Regions from separate parts of the Anaerotruncus rubiinfantis genome, predicted to be linked through region 2. Evidence: riboswitches for the same ligand, from Rfam matches in the RefSeq annotation. Region 2 holds a riboswitch; the other holds the start of a gene.
What was found. Region 2 has a riboswitch for thiamine pyrophosphate ahead of thiW (energy coupling factor transporter S component ThiW). Riboswitches for the same ligand answer to the same signal wherever they lie in the genome.

Region 1 (7,397 bases), on a different contig from region 2:
ACCTCACAGACAAAGATTATTTCAATTTCCGGCTCGACAAGGACAAGAACGGAAGCCTGCTCAGTTCGGTCAAGCTGGTCACCAAACGGCTTGGCGGCGGCAGCCGCAACCACTATATCGAGGTGAAGCTGAAGGATTCGCGCATCACCGAGGAAAAACAGCTCAGCTTTGACGCCTACTTCAAGGCCCGCAGCACCAAGGATGATCCGGACAACCAACGCGTCTGGAATTCCGGGGACATCATCAGCGTCCGGTTCGAGCTCTGGATTGAGAACCCGGAGGAGGAGACCGACGCTTCGATTGAGACGGGGGAGGGGGTTGTCTTTAACCCGACCTCCAATGAGGACAATCTGATCGCGTGGGGCTATGACGAAGACATCGCCTGCCTGGAGTTTGAAGCGGACAGCGACGCGGACAAGTTCTATGCGAAGCTCTCCACAAAGAACATCCGCAGCATCTATGAGGATTACGGCGATCCGGCCGACGCGGATCTTTACTTCCGGGATTTTGTCGGCAATCCGGCGATTGACAGCACCTCCCGCGCGAAACTGACCCTTTATAATCCTTACAGCGACTATTACGATTATGACTACCGCTACGATGTGAATCCGCGCGACTGCTTCATCTATCTGGTGGACAAGGACGGCTATCTTGAGGATGTGACCGATCGGTTCACCTATGTGCACGAGGATGAAACCGACGCGGGTATCGACGGCTGGCAGACGCGCACCCGCACGCTCGGAACCTATGTTATTTCGGACGTTGAACTCGATTTGTGGGAAGATTATGAAGGCGAGCCGCAGGACCCGGAAAATCTGCCGCCAGAGCAACAGACACCGTCCGATATGGCTCCGCCGCCGCCGAAACCGCAGAATCCGCCGCCGTCGACCGGCGCAAGCGACTTTGTCGGCGCTGCGCTTGCCGCTTTGGCGCTTTCGATGGGCGTGTATGCTTTCACGCGCACGCGCAAATAAAGAAGATTCATGCAAGTCCGCCCGCCGCGTTTTACGCGGCGGGCGTTTCCTTTTTCTGGAGGAGAGAAAACGAAATGGGAAGAAAAGGGGAAGGGAACACAAAGCTGACAGGAAAATTAGCGGAAGTTGGACAAAAGGAGAGTGGATATCTGGGAATTATCATATTTGACACATTTTGATTTACTAAATAAAAGTTTATTGTGTATATTATACGACAATTATTACAATTTGGTAACAAAAACCTCTTGAAAATCTGTTGACTCTCCCGTATACTGAGACTCGTTCCAAGCGTGCCGCTCGTAAGGCCGCCGAACCAAAACTTATTTTTCAGGAGGAAACACCACATGAAAAAAGTGCTTGCATTACTGCTCGCCGCTTCCGCCGCCATGTCTGTCGGCGTGACTGCTCTGGCTGATGACGTAAATTCCATCGAAAACGAAACCAACTCCATCGTTACCCTCGAAGATTCTTCTTCCGAAGAATCCTCCAGCTCCTCGAGCGAAGAGTCCTCTTCCGAGTCTTCTTCCGAAGAGTCCAGCTCTTCCCAGGAAAGCTCTTCCGAGCCCACTTCTTCCGAAGGCAGCTCTTCCGAAGAGGAGGCTGATCCGAACGCCGAGCCTTCCGTGCTCTACTTCGGCGCTGACGAGGACACCGGTGCGACCCTGGACGATATCCTGGAGCCCGGCACCGAGTACAAATTCCCGGTAACCGTCAAGATCGGCGACAAGACCGTCCCGGTTTCCGACGAGCTGCTCAAGACCTACAAGTTCAGCTACTCCAAGGTTTCCACCAAAGGCATGAAGACCTTTGAGATCGATGACTACAAAGGCGTTTACTACCTCTATGTTGAGGCGAAAGACGCGACCCCGACCAAGCCGGTTGACGTCAAATACAACGTCAAGCTGGTCCGCAAGGCGAACAACCTGTCCGTCTTCTCCCAGGAAGTGAAGTTCCAGTACGGTTATGACGAGGCTGAGCACGATTATGTCACCGGCCTGGACGAAGGCGACGTCGTCGAGATCGACAACTCCCGCCCGGTCATCACCGCTTCCCAGTTCAACAAGATCGCCAAGATCAACAACTACAAGAACGTCACCCTCGCGGGCAGCGATTGGGAATTCACCGTCAATGTGACCGATGAGTCCACCAAGAACATGCTCTCGAACAACACGGGCGTCAAGGAGATCCTCTCCAAGTTCGACGACCAGGACTTCAAGTTCTATAACTTCCCGGGCCGTCCGAGCTTCTCCGCAACCGGCCGTGTCGTGCTGGATGTTGAGGACATCGTCGATGATTTCGACAAGATGTACACCTACCGCTATGCGGATGGCAAGCTCTATAAACTCAACGCCACCTTTGACGGCGATGAGAGCACCCTGTCCTTCCGCACCAACAAGCTGGACACCTTCGTTGTCACCAACAAGCTGATCAAAGACGGCACTGTTGTGACCGAAGCGGACACCAGCGACAAGGACGATGAGGGCCAGAACAACGGCTCCTCCAACTCCGACAAGAACAACCCGGGCACCGGTGCGAGCGACATGATCAACATGGCTGTTATGGCCGCGATCGCTTCCCTCGCCGGCGCTGGCGCCATCGCTGTCAAGAAGGCTTCCAAATAAGTTCTTTCTGACTGCTTCAGGGCAGGGCGGACGAAAGTCCGCCCTGCCTTTTTGGTTTTGGCAATGAGGGGTTAGGGGTGTCCCAAAGAACCAATACAACCTCTTTACAAATACCCGCCAATCGCTTATAATAGGACGCAGAAACAGAAAAACGCCATAATTGGGGTGCTGGCGGATGCCGGCTGAGAGCGCACATGGACCTGTGCGTAACCCGCGACCTGATCTGGGTAATGCCAGCGTAGGAAGATAGAGAACTCTTTTACGCCGCAGGGATTATCTGTGGCGTTTTTTGTTTAGAAAAACAAAAAAAGGAGTCGAAAATCCATGAACACAACCGTACGCAAACTCACCCACAGCGCGTTGATGATCGCTCTGGCGCTGATCCTGTCGATGTTCAAGCTGTTCCATATGCCGTTCGGCGGATCGGTCACAATCGCCAGCATGGCGCCAATTATCATTATATCGCTGATGTACGACACCAAATGGGCCCTGTTTACCTCGTTTGCCTATTCGCTGGTGCAGATGGTGGAGGGTTTTTATCCGCCGCCGGTTCAGAATTTCTGGAATTACCTCGCAGTGGTCCTGCTCGACTATGTGATCGCGTTCGGGGTTTTGGGGCTTGCCGGTGCGATTGCCCGCCGTTTTTCAAATAAGCAGGCGGGGGCGGCCGCTGCAACGATTGCGGTCATTGGGATGCGCTTTTTTTGCAGTTTCCTGTCGGGGATTCTCATTTGGACTGAATACGCGCCGGAGGGCATGCCGGTGTGGCTTTATTCGCTGAGTTATAATGGGATGATCATGGTCGGGGAGATGGTGGTGACAGTGATTGCGGTATGCGTAATCGTCCGCTATGTAAATCTGCAAAAACTGGCCGGCGCTTCAGCCGCCTGAGCCCCAAAGTAAAAACAGCGGGCAGATATTTCTGCCCGCTGTTTTTTTGCGTATCGGCCTTTGTCTGGCGCATGAAATAAAAATAGCCGCTTTTGCGGCTATTTTTTTATTCTTTCAGGAACGGGAGTGCATTCTGGATGATCCGCAGGATGGCAAGCGCCTGGTTATCTGTGCAGTCCTGCAGCAGCTCATCGATCTCAGAAAGATACTCTTTTTTTTGTATTCGGCTTTTTTTGTTACTGACAGCAATGATGTCGTTGGCTGTTACCCCAAAAAATTCGATGATTTGAATTGTTTTCGTCAAACCCAGTTGTCGTTCCCCGCGTTCGCACTGCCCAAGATAGGCGCTGTCCAGATCGACGGCTTCTGCGAGCTGTTCCCGCGTCATCTTTTTGAGCGTGCGGTACTTGCGAATGTTGCTGCCAATGATCTTCGACATATTCTCCATGGGTCCATCTCCTGAAGGCTTGATAGGGTTCTACCTCTATTTTATGGTAATGTATGGAATTCTTACAGGGGCAAAAAACTAAAATAGGATTAGCCTAAACCAAAATTAGTATGCAGCTGGGAAACCGCGCTTATACGTCCGGCATATCATAAAAAGACGGGCGCTGAAAAACAGCGTCTGTTAAAGATTCCAACATTTCCCATAGGGGGATGAGAAATGCGAAGTGAACTGCTGGAGATGATCCAACGGGAAAACGCGGATTTTCTTTCCAACCTGAAGCGGGAACCGTTCCGAAAAAGGGTATTGGAGCAGCTGTACCACAGCGATCTGCAACGGTACGGCCTGGCGGAATGGGAGTATGCGCTTTCCTATTTGACAGATGAACCGCTGTCTTTCACAGGTTACCCGGAAATCCGGGAATTTCTGCACAATTATCAATAAAATATGCGAATATCGGAGTAAATTTATTTTACTCCGATATTCGCATTATTTCTACTGTGTTTCTGCATAAAATTTGAGTATCAAATTTTATGAGGGATGCGAATGAAGCCGCGTAAAAATCCACTTGGAGATAAAAATATTGTGGGTAAACGGGTGGTTGCCATCCGAAAGCAGAGAGATATCAAGCAGAAAGAGCTGCTTGCGTGGTTGCAGACAATGGGAATGGATATCAGTGGGACAAGCCTCTCTCGCCTGGAAGGGCAGCAACGGCTTGTGCAGGATTACGAGGTGGTAATCCTCGCAAAAGCGCTTAACGTGACCGTAACATATTTGCTCGGAGTGGACAAGGACTGAGCCGATGAATAAAGTACAGTATTATGGGGACAAAAATATTGTCCACCGGAGAATAAAAGAAACGCGCACCGCGGGAAAAATCTCTCAGGAAGAGCTGGCCGCCCGTATGCAGTCGCTGAATGTGAACATGGATCAGCAGATGATCAGCAAAATTGAAAAGAACAACCGTATTGTGACCGACTATGAGGTCGTCTGCTTTGCGAAAGCTTTGCATGTAACAGTTTTATATCTGCTTGGAATTGAAGAAAAATAAACACCGCCCGCATCGGTTTTCCGACGCGGGCGGCGTTTGTTTTACCGGCGTTTGGCCAGGATCTTCTGGATGTTGATAAGGATCTGCTTAAAGTTAATCAGCAGGACAAACAGGCAGAGCAGCACCTCCGGCAAGACCCAGTTTTCGGTGACGGTGAGCAGCACCCAGGACTGGATGAGCAGCGCGGCCAGATTGAGCGCGACCTTCGGCAGATTCCAGCGAATTTTCACATATTTGTGCGTATCGACCGCGCGCACAATGAACACCACAAAATAACTGAAAAAACAGGCAAATCCGGCCCCATTGACCCCGAAATGCGGGATCAGCAGAAAGCAGAGCGCCACATTGACCGCCGCGCCGATCATGGTTGTGACCATGGTGGCGTTGCTTTTCTTCTCCACCATGTAGATGCTTCCCAGGAAAGTGACAAAACAGGAGAATGAAGTCGCCAGCACCAGAAATGGGATAAAACGCCACGCTTCATAATAGTTTTTCGCCACCAGCAGGGTCATAATGAATTTTGCGAACAGGATGAGCCCCGACGCGGCGGAAAAGATGATCGCCTGGTAGGCTGCGCAGACGTTTGAAAAGAACCGGTCGCGGCCGGGCCCGCTTTCGGTGAAGGCGGATAGCTGCCAGGCGTCGGTGAAGATGCCGGAGACAAGATTGATCATGGTCGGGACCTTGTAGGCGGCGGCATAAAGCCCGTTCGCCGCCTTGCCGAGGAAATAGACCACGATATACCGGCCGGAAACGTTGGTGATCCACCAGGAGATGGTGTTCGGAATGAGCGGGATGCAGTAACGAAGCATCGAACGCAGCACCAGCCAGTCAATGCCCTTGAAACGGATATAATGGTGCAGGCGGGCGGCTGTGAACAGAAAGACTGCCGACAACAGGTCGGACAGGATGGTCGCCAGCACATAGCCGGTGATTCCGAGCTTAAAGACAACCAGCAGCAGGACGTTGAACACGATGACCATGATCGTGCTGAGCACCCCGTCGAACGCATAGAGCCGGACATATTCCTTCGCGCGCACGAACTGCGAACAGAGCGAGCGCAGACAGGAGGTGAGCACATAGAGGTAGATGAGATGGGTGTGCTCCTGCATGTTGGGCAATTTCCCGATGAACGGCCCAAGCAGGAAGAAGATCAGGTATCCAACGCCGAGCACGATGATCCCGCCTGAAAAGACGTCCCGCTTGTCCACCGCGCGGTCCAGGCCGAACCGGATGATGGCGGTGGAGATGCCAACCGAAACGAGCGGGATGATGAGGTTGGCAGTGTCTACAATGAGGTTGACCACGCCGTAATCCTCGGGCGTAAGCACCCGGGTATACAGCGGCATCAACAGAAAAACGAGCACCTTGGAGCTGAAGGTGCCGACCGCGAATATAAAGGTGTTGGAGATCAGCTTTTTATACTTATCCAATACACCGGCACCTCCGTTTTGATGTTAGAACAGGCTGATGAACTGCAAAAGGCCATAGGAGGCCACTGTCATGATCACCCCGGCGATCAGCACGCCCGCCGCGATCGAAAGGATGGCGGGCTTCATCCGCATACCGAGCAGGGCCGCAATCGCCGCGCCTGACCAGGCCCCGGTGCCGGGCAGCGGCACGCCCACAAACAGACAGAGCCCGATCGCTTCGTAGCGGGTGACCTTGTCCGCTTTTTGCAGGAGTTTTTGCTCATACCAATTGGTGACGCCGGAAAGCAATTTTGTCGATTTGAGCCACTTGAAAAGCGGCCTGCCGAACCAGACGATGAACGGGACGGGCAATAGGTTTCCCGCGATCGAAATGAGAAAGACCAGATGCCAATCCATCCCCATGGCGGCGCCGAGCGGGATGGAACCGCGCAGCTCGATGAGCGGGATCATTGAAACGATAAACAGGGCGGTTTCGCGGCCTGCCACAGAAAAAAAGTCGAAAATCTGCTGCATCAGTTGTTCCATAAGCCCTCCGGATTTGGAAATCATTACATGCCTATTTATTATAGTAAAATTATGCGCATATTACAATCGAATCATGTAAACTTTTTGCCAATCCATAAAAAGGCCGCCGGCACCGGTCCGGCGGCAGCTTATGTAATGTTGCGGCTTCAGCCGGGAAGATGCAGGAGCGCGCGGGCATTCTGATAGAGGATTTTGTCCTTCTCCTGCCGGGAGAGGGTCGTCGCCTCCAGAAAAGCTTTTTCCGCGGGCACCGTGTTCCACGGGCAATCGGTCCCGAACAGCACCCGGTCGGCGCCATGGTTGCGGATCAGGCGTTCGTACTGCGCAGAGCCGCAGTAGACAGAACTCATCGCGGTGTCGAGATAAACATTCGGCAGGCCGCAAAGATGTTCTTCCGCCTCCTGATAGAGCATCAGCCCGCCCATGTGCGCTGCAATGATTGTGAGATTGGGGAAG
Region 2 (7,397 bases):
CCCGCCGCCCGCGCCGGTTTGTTTTTGTGTAGTATAGCACAGTTTTTCCCGTCTGAAAAGCGGCAAAAAGGGCCGCGCTTTTAGCGCGGCCCTTTCCATGGAAACACCATTTTACGCGTTCACGTATTTTTGCAGGGTCGTGCGCACCGCGCCCGGACCCGCAATGAGCTCCTTGAACATGCCTTCGACCTTCCCGCCGAGACCTGCCTCATAAAGATCCACGGCGAAGAGCGCCGGATTCGAGAGGATTGGCTGAAGCGCGCTGCCGACGCTTGCGGGCTCGCCGACCTTAACCCCAGCGAGCATCTTCTGCAGATCCGCCAGCATCGGGTCGCTGCTCACCTGCATCGGTTCGCATTTGTCGTCCACGCCGAGCAGATAGCGGCACCAGCCGGCCAGTGCCAGCGGAATGCAGACGAGATCCTGCACATCGAGATCCGGACGCGAGAGATAGGATTTGATCGTTTCGCCAAAGCGGATCGGCAGCTTTTGGCTCGTGTCGGTAGCGATACGCTGCGGCGCATCCGGGATGAACGGATTGGGCAGGCGCTGATCGATGACCTCGTGGATGAAGTCCATCGGGCTCAGGATTTTCGGGTCCACCACGACCGGCATGCCTTCATCGTAGCCGATGCGTTCAACCAGCTTTTTGAGGTCGGCGTCCTGCATCTCAGCCGCAATGCTCGTGTAGCCGAGCAGACAGCCGTAAACCGCCAGCGCGGTGTGCAGCGGGTTGAGGCAGGTGGTGACCTTCATGCGCTCGGTGTTGTTGACCGTGTCGCGGTCGGTGAAGTAGACGCCCGCTTCCTCAAGAGGCGGGCGGCCGTTCGGGAAGCGATCCTCCACAACAAGGTACTGCGGGACCTCGGCGTTGACAAACGGCGCGATAAAGGTATTCTTCGCGGTGACGACCGGCGCCATATCTTCAATGCCGGCCGCGGCGAGCTGTTTTTCCACGATTTCAGATGGGCGCGGGGTGATCTTGTCAATCATGCTCCACGGGAAGGATACCTTCGACGCGTCCTTGAGGTAGGCGACAAATCCCTCGTCCACAAAGCCGTTTTTCTGCCAGGCTTCGGCGACCGTGAGAACCGAATCCTGCAGCTTCTGGCCGTTGTGGCTGCAGTTATCCATGCTGCAAAGCGCGAAGGGATAGCCGCCCGCCTGATAGCGGCGCAGCATCAGCGCGGTTACAATGCTCATTGCATGGCGCGCATGGTCCGGGCCGTTTTTCATGTCCTCCTGCACGACCGGGAAGAAATTTCCCGCAAGGTCGGTTAGGGCATAGCCTTTTTCGGTGATGGTGAAGCTGGCCATCTGCAATTCCGGATTGGTGAAAAGCTCGTTGAGGCGCGCCATCTGTTTTTCATCCGCGCCGTCCGCTTTGATGCCTTCCGCGATGCTTGCGACGATCTCCTTGTCGGTGGAGCCGTCCGGCTTCAGGCTGACAAGCATGGTGAGGTTGTCATGCGGGGCATAGATCTGGTCAATGATCCCGAAATCAAAGGTATCTGCGGCAATCACGCCGCTCTTGGCCTTGCCGGAGTTCAGCAGCTCCTGCTGCAGGCGGGCGATGAACCCGCGGAAAATGTTGCCCGCGCCGAAGTGCACCCAGACAGGATGCTCCTTGGTGTGCGCACACATGGCGGCGTAATCGAATCCGGGCAGCTTGACGCCGGCGGCTTCCCACGCCTTGCGGTCCTGTAGGCTTTGTGCTGTCAGTTTTAACACCAGAATCCCTCTTTCCTGTTTTCTTTTCCGTACCGCCGCGCAGCTTTTTAAATGGGCGCCGCGGTTTATTGTCAGCAGTTTTCCAAAGTCCCAGAAGATAGTTTGCCCCGCGCCGCACAGCCATATAAGCGGGCGAAACGCGGGCAGATCTTTCCCACGCGGGATTTTACCGGAGGGAATCGATCCTATGCCTAAATTTTACCACTGGCATGCTAGCGTGTCAACAGAAGAAATGGCTAAATTTCCACTTTTCCCACCCGTTTTGCGGCAAATGGTGTTTTCACGAACATTGACAAACTTTTCCGCCTGTGTTAAAATCTGAACGAATTGAATAGCACGGGGAGCTTGTGACGCAGGCTGAGAGGAAGTCATCCAACTTCGACCCGCACACCTGATTTGGATAATGCCAACGTAGGGATCGTATGCAGAAATGAAAGTTTCAGCGGGACGCGCCGGTTGGCGCGTCCCGCTGTTTTTTATTCCATCAAGAAAGAAGTTGTCAAGTATGAACCAAAATGTCAAAAAACTCACCACCGCAGGCCTGCTGATTGCGTTGGGCGTCGTCTGTTCCGCCTTTTACATCCCGATCGGCGCCTCCAAATGCTTCCCGATCCAACACATGGTCAACGTCATCGCGGGTGTGCTGCTCGGGCCGGGCTACGCGGTCAGCATGGCTTTCGGCACCTCGCTCATCCGCAACCTCATGGGCACCGGCAGCCTGCTCGCCTTCCCGGGCAGCATGATCGGCGCGTTCTGCTGTGGCATGCTCTACAAACACACCCGCCGCCTGCCGCTGGCCTATCTCGGCGAAGTGGCTGGCACCGGAATCCTCGGCGGCCTCGCCTGCTATCCGGTCGCGACTCTGCTGATGGGCAAGGAGGCGGCGCTGTTCGCCTATGTGCTGCCGTTCCTGGTCAGCACGCTCGGCGGCGCGACCATCTCGGTGCTCGCGCTCGGCGCGTTGCAGAAGACCCATGTCTTCGGCGATGTCAAGGTTGCGCTCGGCAGCAAATAAGCTTTACAACAAACTGGAAAAACGATAGAATGGAGAAAGATTATGGATAACAAGACTTCCAGCCTTGGACAAGGCCTGCTCTGGTTCGGCGCGGCGGTGTCGATCGCGGAAATCCTCACCGGCGCGCTGCTCGCGCCGCTCGGCTTCTGGAGGGCGGTGTGGGCCATCCTCATTGGGCACCTGATCGGCTGTGCTGTGCTCTTCTTCACCGGCTTTATCGGCGCGAAGAGCGGCCTCTCCGCCATCGAATCCACCCGCATCTCGTTCGGAAAATACGGCTCCTTCTGGTTTTCGCTGCTGAATGTCGTCCAGCTGCTCGGCTGGACCGCCGTCATGATCATAAACGGCGCCAAGGCGCTGAACGTTGTCACCCCGAATATCCAGAATGAAGCCATTTGGTGCCTGGTGATCGGCGGGCTCATCTGCGTCTGGATCCTGGTCGGGCTCAAAAATCTCTCGAAGCTGAACGCCTTCGTCGTCTCCGCGCTTTTCCTCTTTACGCTGGTGCTCGGCTGGGTGGTCTTTCGAAATTTCTCGTTCGGCGCGCCGGGCGATCCAAACGCCATGCGTTTCGGCGCAGCGGTGGAACTCAGCGTCACCATGCCGCTCTCCTGGCTGCCGCTCATTTCCGATTACACCCGCAGCGCGAAGAACCCCAAAATGGGCACTGTCATGAGCGCGGCGGGGTATTTCCTGGGCAGCTGCCTGATGTATGTGATCGGGCTGGGCGCGGCGATCTACACCGGCACCGACGACATCGCGCAGATCCTGGTCGCGGCGGGGCTGGGCGCGGTCGCTCTTTTGATCGTCATCCTCTCGACCGTCACCACAACCTTTCTTGACGCGTGGTCGGGCGGCGTGAGCATCGTCAACCTCAACCACAAATGGAACGAAAAAGCCGCGGCGCTTGTCGTCTGCGCGGCGGGCACCCTGATGGCCATCTTCATCAACATCAACCAGTATGAAAACTTCCTCTATTTCATCGGCTCGGTCTTTGCCCCGCTCTTCGCCGTGCTGATCACCGATTATTTCATCCTCAGGAACACCAGGGTGGAAGAAGCGCAGCTTCTGAACGTCAAAAACATCCTCATCTGGGCGGTCGGCTTCGCCGGCTACCGTCTGCTGATGCGGATTGATTTCCCGCTCGGCACCTCCCTGCCGATCATGCTGTTTACCGGCCTTCTCTGTGTCGTAGTCCACAAGGTCACCTGCAAACACCCCGCGCCGCAGGGCGCAAACTGACAGGAGTGATCCCTATGTTTGAAAAAATCCTCTCGAACGTCGCGGCAAAAACGCCGCTCGTCCACTGCATCACCAACTACGTCACGGTCAACGACGTGGCGAACATCCTGCTCGCCTGCGGCGGCAGCCCGATCATGGCGGATGATGAAAACGAAGCGGAGGAGATCACCTCCATCTGCGATGCGCTCGCCCTCAACATCGGGACGCTCAACAGCCGCACCGTCCAGTCGATGTTAAAAGCCGGGCGCCGGGCGAACGCGCTCGGGCACCCGGTCGTGCTCGACCCGGTTGGCGCGGGCGCGTCGAAGCTGCGCACCGACACCACCGTCCAGTTGCTGCGGCAGGTAAAATTCACCGTTATCCGCGGCAATTCCTCCGAGATCAAAACGGTCGCCGCGGGCAGCGGCGAAACCCGCGGCGTCGACGCGAATGCCGCCGACGCCACCACCGATGAAAATCTGCCGTCGGTCATTTCTTACGCGAAAGCGCTCTCCGAAAAGACCGGCGCAATCATCGCAATCACCGGCGCGATCGACGTGGCAGCGGACGCGAAAGACGCTTACGTTATCCGAAACGGACATCCGATGATGTCCCGCATCACCGGCACAGGCTGCATGCTCACCGGCGTGATCGCCGCCTTTGTTGCCGCGAATCCGCAAAACCCGCTTGACGCGGCAGCCGCTGCCGTCTGCGCGATGGGGATCTGCGGGGAAACTGCTTATACCCGGATGCGCAAAGACGGCGGCGGTACCGCTTCCCTGCGCATGGGGCTCATCGACGCAATGAGCCGGCTCGATGCCAAAACCTTGAAGGAGGCCGCAAAGCTTGAACATTTCTAAAAAGGACATGCTCCTTTATGTCGTGACCGACCGTTCCTGGCTCGGGAAAAACGACCTGGCCGCGCAGGTGGAGGACACCCTGCGCGCGGGAGCGACTTTTGTGCAGCTGCGGGAAAAACAGCTCGATGACGCGGCTTTCCTGGCCGAAGCCCGCCGCATCAAGGCGGTCACCGACCGTTACGGGGTTCCGTTCGTCATCAACGACAATGTGCGTGTGGCGCTCGCCTGCGGCGCGGACGGCGTGCACGTCGGACAGGAGGACATGGAGGCCGGCGATGTGCGAAAACTGCTCGGCCCGGACAAGATCCTCGGCGTTTCCGCGCACACAATGGAGGAGGCCAGGCTTGCCGAGGCGCGCGGCGCGGACTATCTCGGCGTCGGGGCGGTTTTTTCCACCTCCACCAAGCTGGACGTGAATACCCTCCCGTTTGAAACGCTGCGGGAGATCTGCGGGGCTGTTTCGATCCCGGTGGTAGCCATCGGCGGCATCAGCCGGGACAATATCAGAAAGCTCAAGGGCTCCGGCATCGGCGGTGTGGCGGTGATTTCCGCGATCTTCGCCCAGCCGGATATCTATGCTGCGGCCAGGGAGCTTTACAATCTTTCGAAAGAGGTTACAACAGCATGATAAAAGGCGCGATCTTTGACCTGGACGGCACCCTGACCGACTCGATGTGGATCTGGGACACGGTGGCTATCGACTTTATGAAGCAGCATGGATTCCCGGTGCCTTCCGGCCTGCGGGAAGCTGTCAAGCCGCTCAGCTTTCTGCAGATGGTCGCCTATTATCAGCACGACCTTGGGATTCCCCTTTCCGCCGAGGAGATCATGAATGGCACCAACCAGCTTGTCGAGCACCGGTATTTTTATGAGGTTCCGCTCAAGGCGCACGCCGGAGAATTTCTCCAAAAGCTGCGCGAGGCGGGCGTTCGATGCGGCGTGGCGACCGCTTCGGAAAAATACATGGTCGAAGCCGCGCTCACGCGGCTCGGCATACGGGATTATTTCGAATTCGTCCTCACCTGCACCGAGCTCGGTTCGGGCAAGGATGAGCCTGTCATTTTTGAGGAGGCGCTGCGAAGGCTCGGCACCGCGAAGGATGAAACCGTGGTATTCGAGGATGCTGTCCATGCCATCCGCACCGCCAAGAAAGCGGGTTTTCGGGTGGTCGCGCTGTATGACGACTCCGCCGCCGAGGACGCGGAGGAGATCAAAGAAATCGCGGACCGGTATTGCCGCTCGTTCGCGGAATGTGAGGTAGAATCGTTATGAAAAAATGTCTGACCATCGCCGGCAGTGACTGCAGCGGCGGCGCGGGAATCCAGGCGGATCTCAAAACTTTTTCAGCACACGGCGTTTTTGGCATGAGCGCGATCGTTTCGGTCGTGGCGGAAAACACCGCCCGCGTGATCGATATCATGGACGTGACCCCGGACATGATCAGAAAACAGATCGACGCGGTCTTTGAGGACATTGTGCCGGACGCGGTCAAGGTGGGGATGCTCTCCCAGCCGGAATGCATGGCCGCTGTGGCGGAGAAGCTGCGGGAATATCATCCGGCCAATGTTGTCATTGACCCGGTCATGTACGCCAAAAACGGCTGCCCGCTGATGGACCCCGGTTCAATCGGCGCACTCATTGAAACGGTCATCCCGCTGGCCGATCTGCTCACCCCGAATATCCCTGAGGCGGAAAAAATTTCGGGCGTGGCGATCCATGACATTCACGATATGGAGGAGGCCGCGAAAAAAATCCACGCCATGGGCTGCAAAAATGTGCTGGTCAAGGGCGGGCATGCAATCGGAGACGCAGTGGACGTACTCTACGACGGCAAACAGTTCCACCGCTTTGCCACCGAACGGATCAATACCAAAAACACCCATGGCACCGGATGTACCTATTCCTCCGCGATCGCCTCGAACCTGGCGTTGGGACTCGCCATGCCTGAAGCGGTCAAAAAAGCGAAGGATTACGTCACCACCGCCATCCGGCATTCGCTTGCTATTGGCAACGGCTGCGGCCCAACCCATCATTTCTGGGATCTCTATCGGAATGGTCTTGCGGGAGACGTGGATCTGCTCGATTGACGGCTCCCGGCACGGCTTGCTTTTTGCGCGCTTCGCCGTCAGGCGAGCAGGCTGCCAAACGCGGCGTCCCGCGCTCCTTATCCCAAATCCACCGCCAAAGGCGGCGGGTCGTCGCAGACGACTCTTTTCCGGGGGGCACGGGGGCGGAAAGCCCCCGTGAGCAGCCGTCGCGCGTATGCGCGCTTCGCCGTCAGGCGAGCAGGCTGCCAAACACGGGACATATTTTCGCAATCTTGCGAAAATGCGCTGCGCGCAAAACGGACAAACCAATAAAAAACACGCGGCCCTGCGGGCCGCGCGTTTTCTTTTCTTCCGTTCTCACCCGACGGTATTTTTCAGCGTGCCGATTCCATCGATCTCACATTCGACCACATCGCCCGGTTTCAGGTATTTGGGCGGATCGAAACCCATACCGACGCCCGCTGGGGTCCCCATCGAGATAACCGTCCCAGCACGCAGGGTCATCCCCTGCGAAAGCTCATG

Region 1: another riboswitch for thiamine pyrophosphate. It lies ahead of thiT (energy-coupled thiamine transporter ThiT); the one in region 2 lies ahead of thiW (energy coupling factor transporter S component ThiW).

What each region holds. Positions count from the first base shown of each region.
Region 1 is NZ_FKLA01000008.1:289,889-297,285, forward strand. Features, by position in the region: gene BN4275_RS03740 (hypothetical protein) at 1-974, shown strand, start outside; gene BN4275_RS03745 (hypothetical protein) at 1,319-2,596, shown strand; TPP riboswitch at 2,748-2,858, shown strand; gene thiT (energy-coupled thiamine transporter ThiT) at 2,921-3,487, shown strand; gene BN4275_RS03755 (helix-turn-helix domain-containing protein) at 3,594-3,935, opposite strand; gene BN4275_RS03760 (hypothetical protein) at 4,152-4,376, shown strand; gene BN4275_RS03765 (helix-turn-helix domain-containing protein) at 4,479-4,730, shown strand; gene BN4275_RS03770 (helix-turn-helix domain-containing protein) at 4,735-4,983, shown strand; gene BN4275_RS03775 (oligosaccharide flippase family protein) at 5,025-6,416, opposite strand; gene BN4275_RS03780 (COG2426 family protein) at 6,441-6,941, opposite strand; gene BN4275_RS03785 (amidohydrolase family protein) at 7,088-7,397, opposite strand, start outside.
Region 2 is NZ_FKLA01000009.1:950,277-957,673, reverse strand. Features, by position in the region: gene BN4275_RS10180 (mannitol dehydrogenase family protein) at 112-1,731, opposite strand; TPP riboswitch at 2,059-2,166, shown strand; gene thiW (energy coupling factor transporter S component ThiW) at 2,237-2,746, shown strand; gene cytX (putative hydroxymethylpyrimidine transporter CytX) at 2,789-3,988, shown strand; gene thiM (hydroxyethylthiazole kinase) at 4,003-4,827, shown strand; gene thiE (thiamine phosphate synthase) at 4,814-5,455, shown strand; gene BN4275_RS10155 (HAD family hydrolase) at 5,452-6,099, shown strand; gene thiD (bifunctional hydroxymethylpyrimidine kinase/phosphomethylpyrimidine kinase) at 6,096-6,914, shown strand; gene BN4275_RS10145 (fumarylacetoacetate hydrolase family protein) at 7,233-7,397, opposite strand, start outside.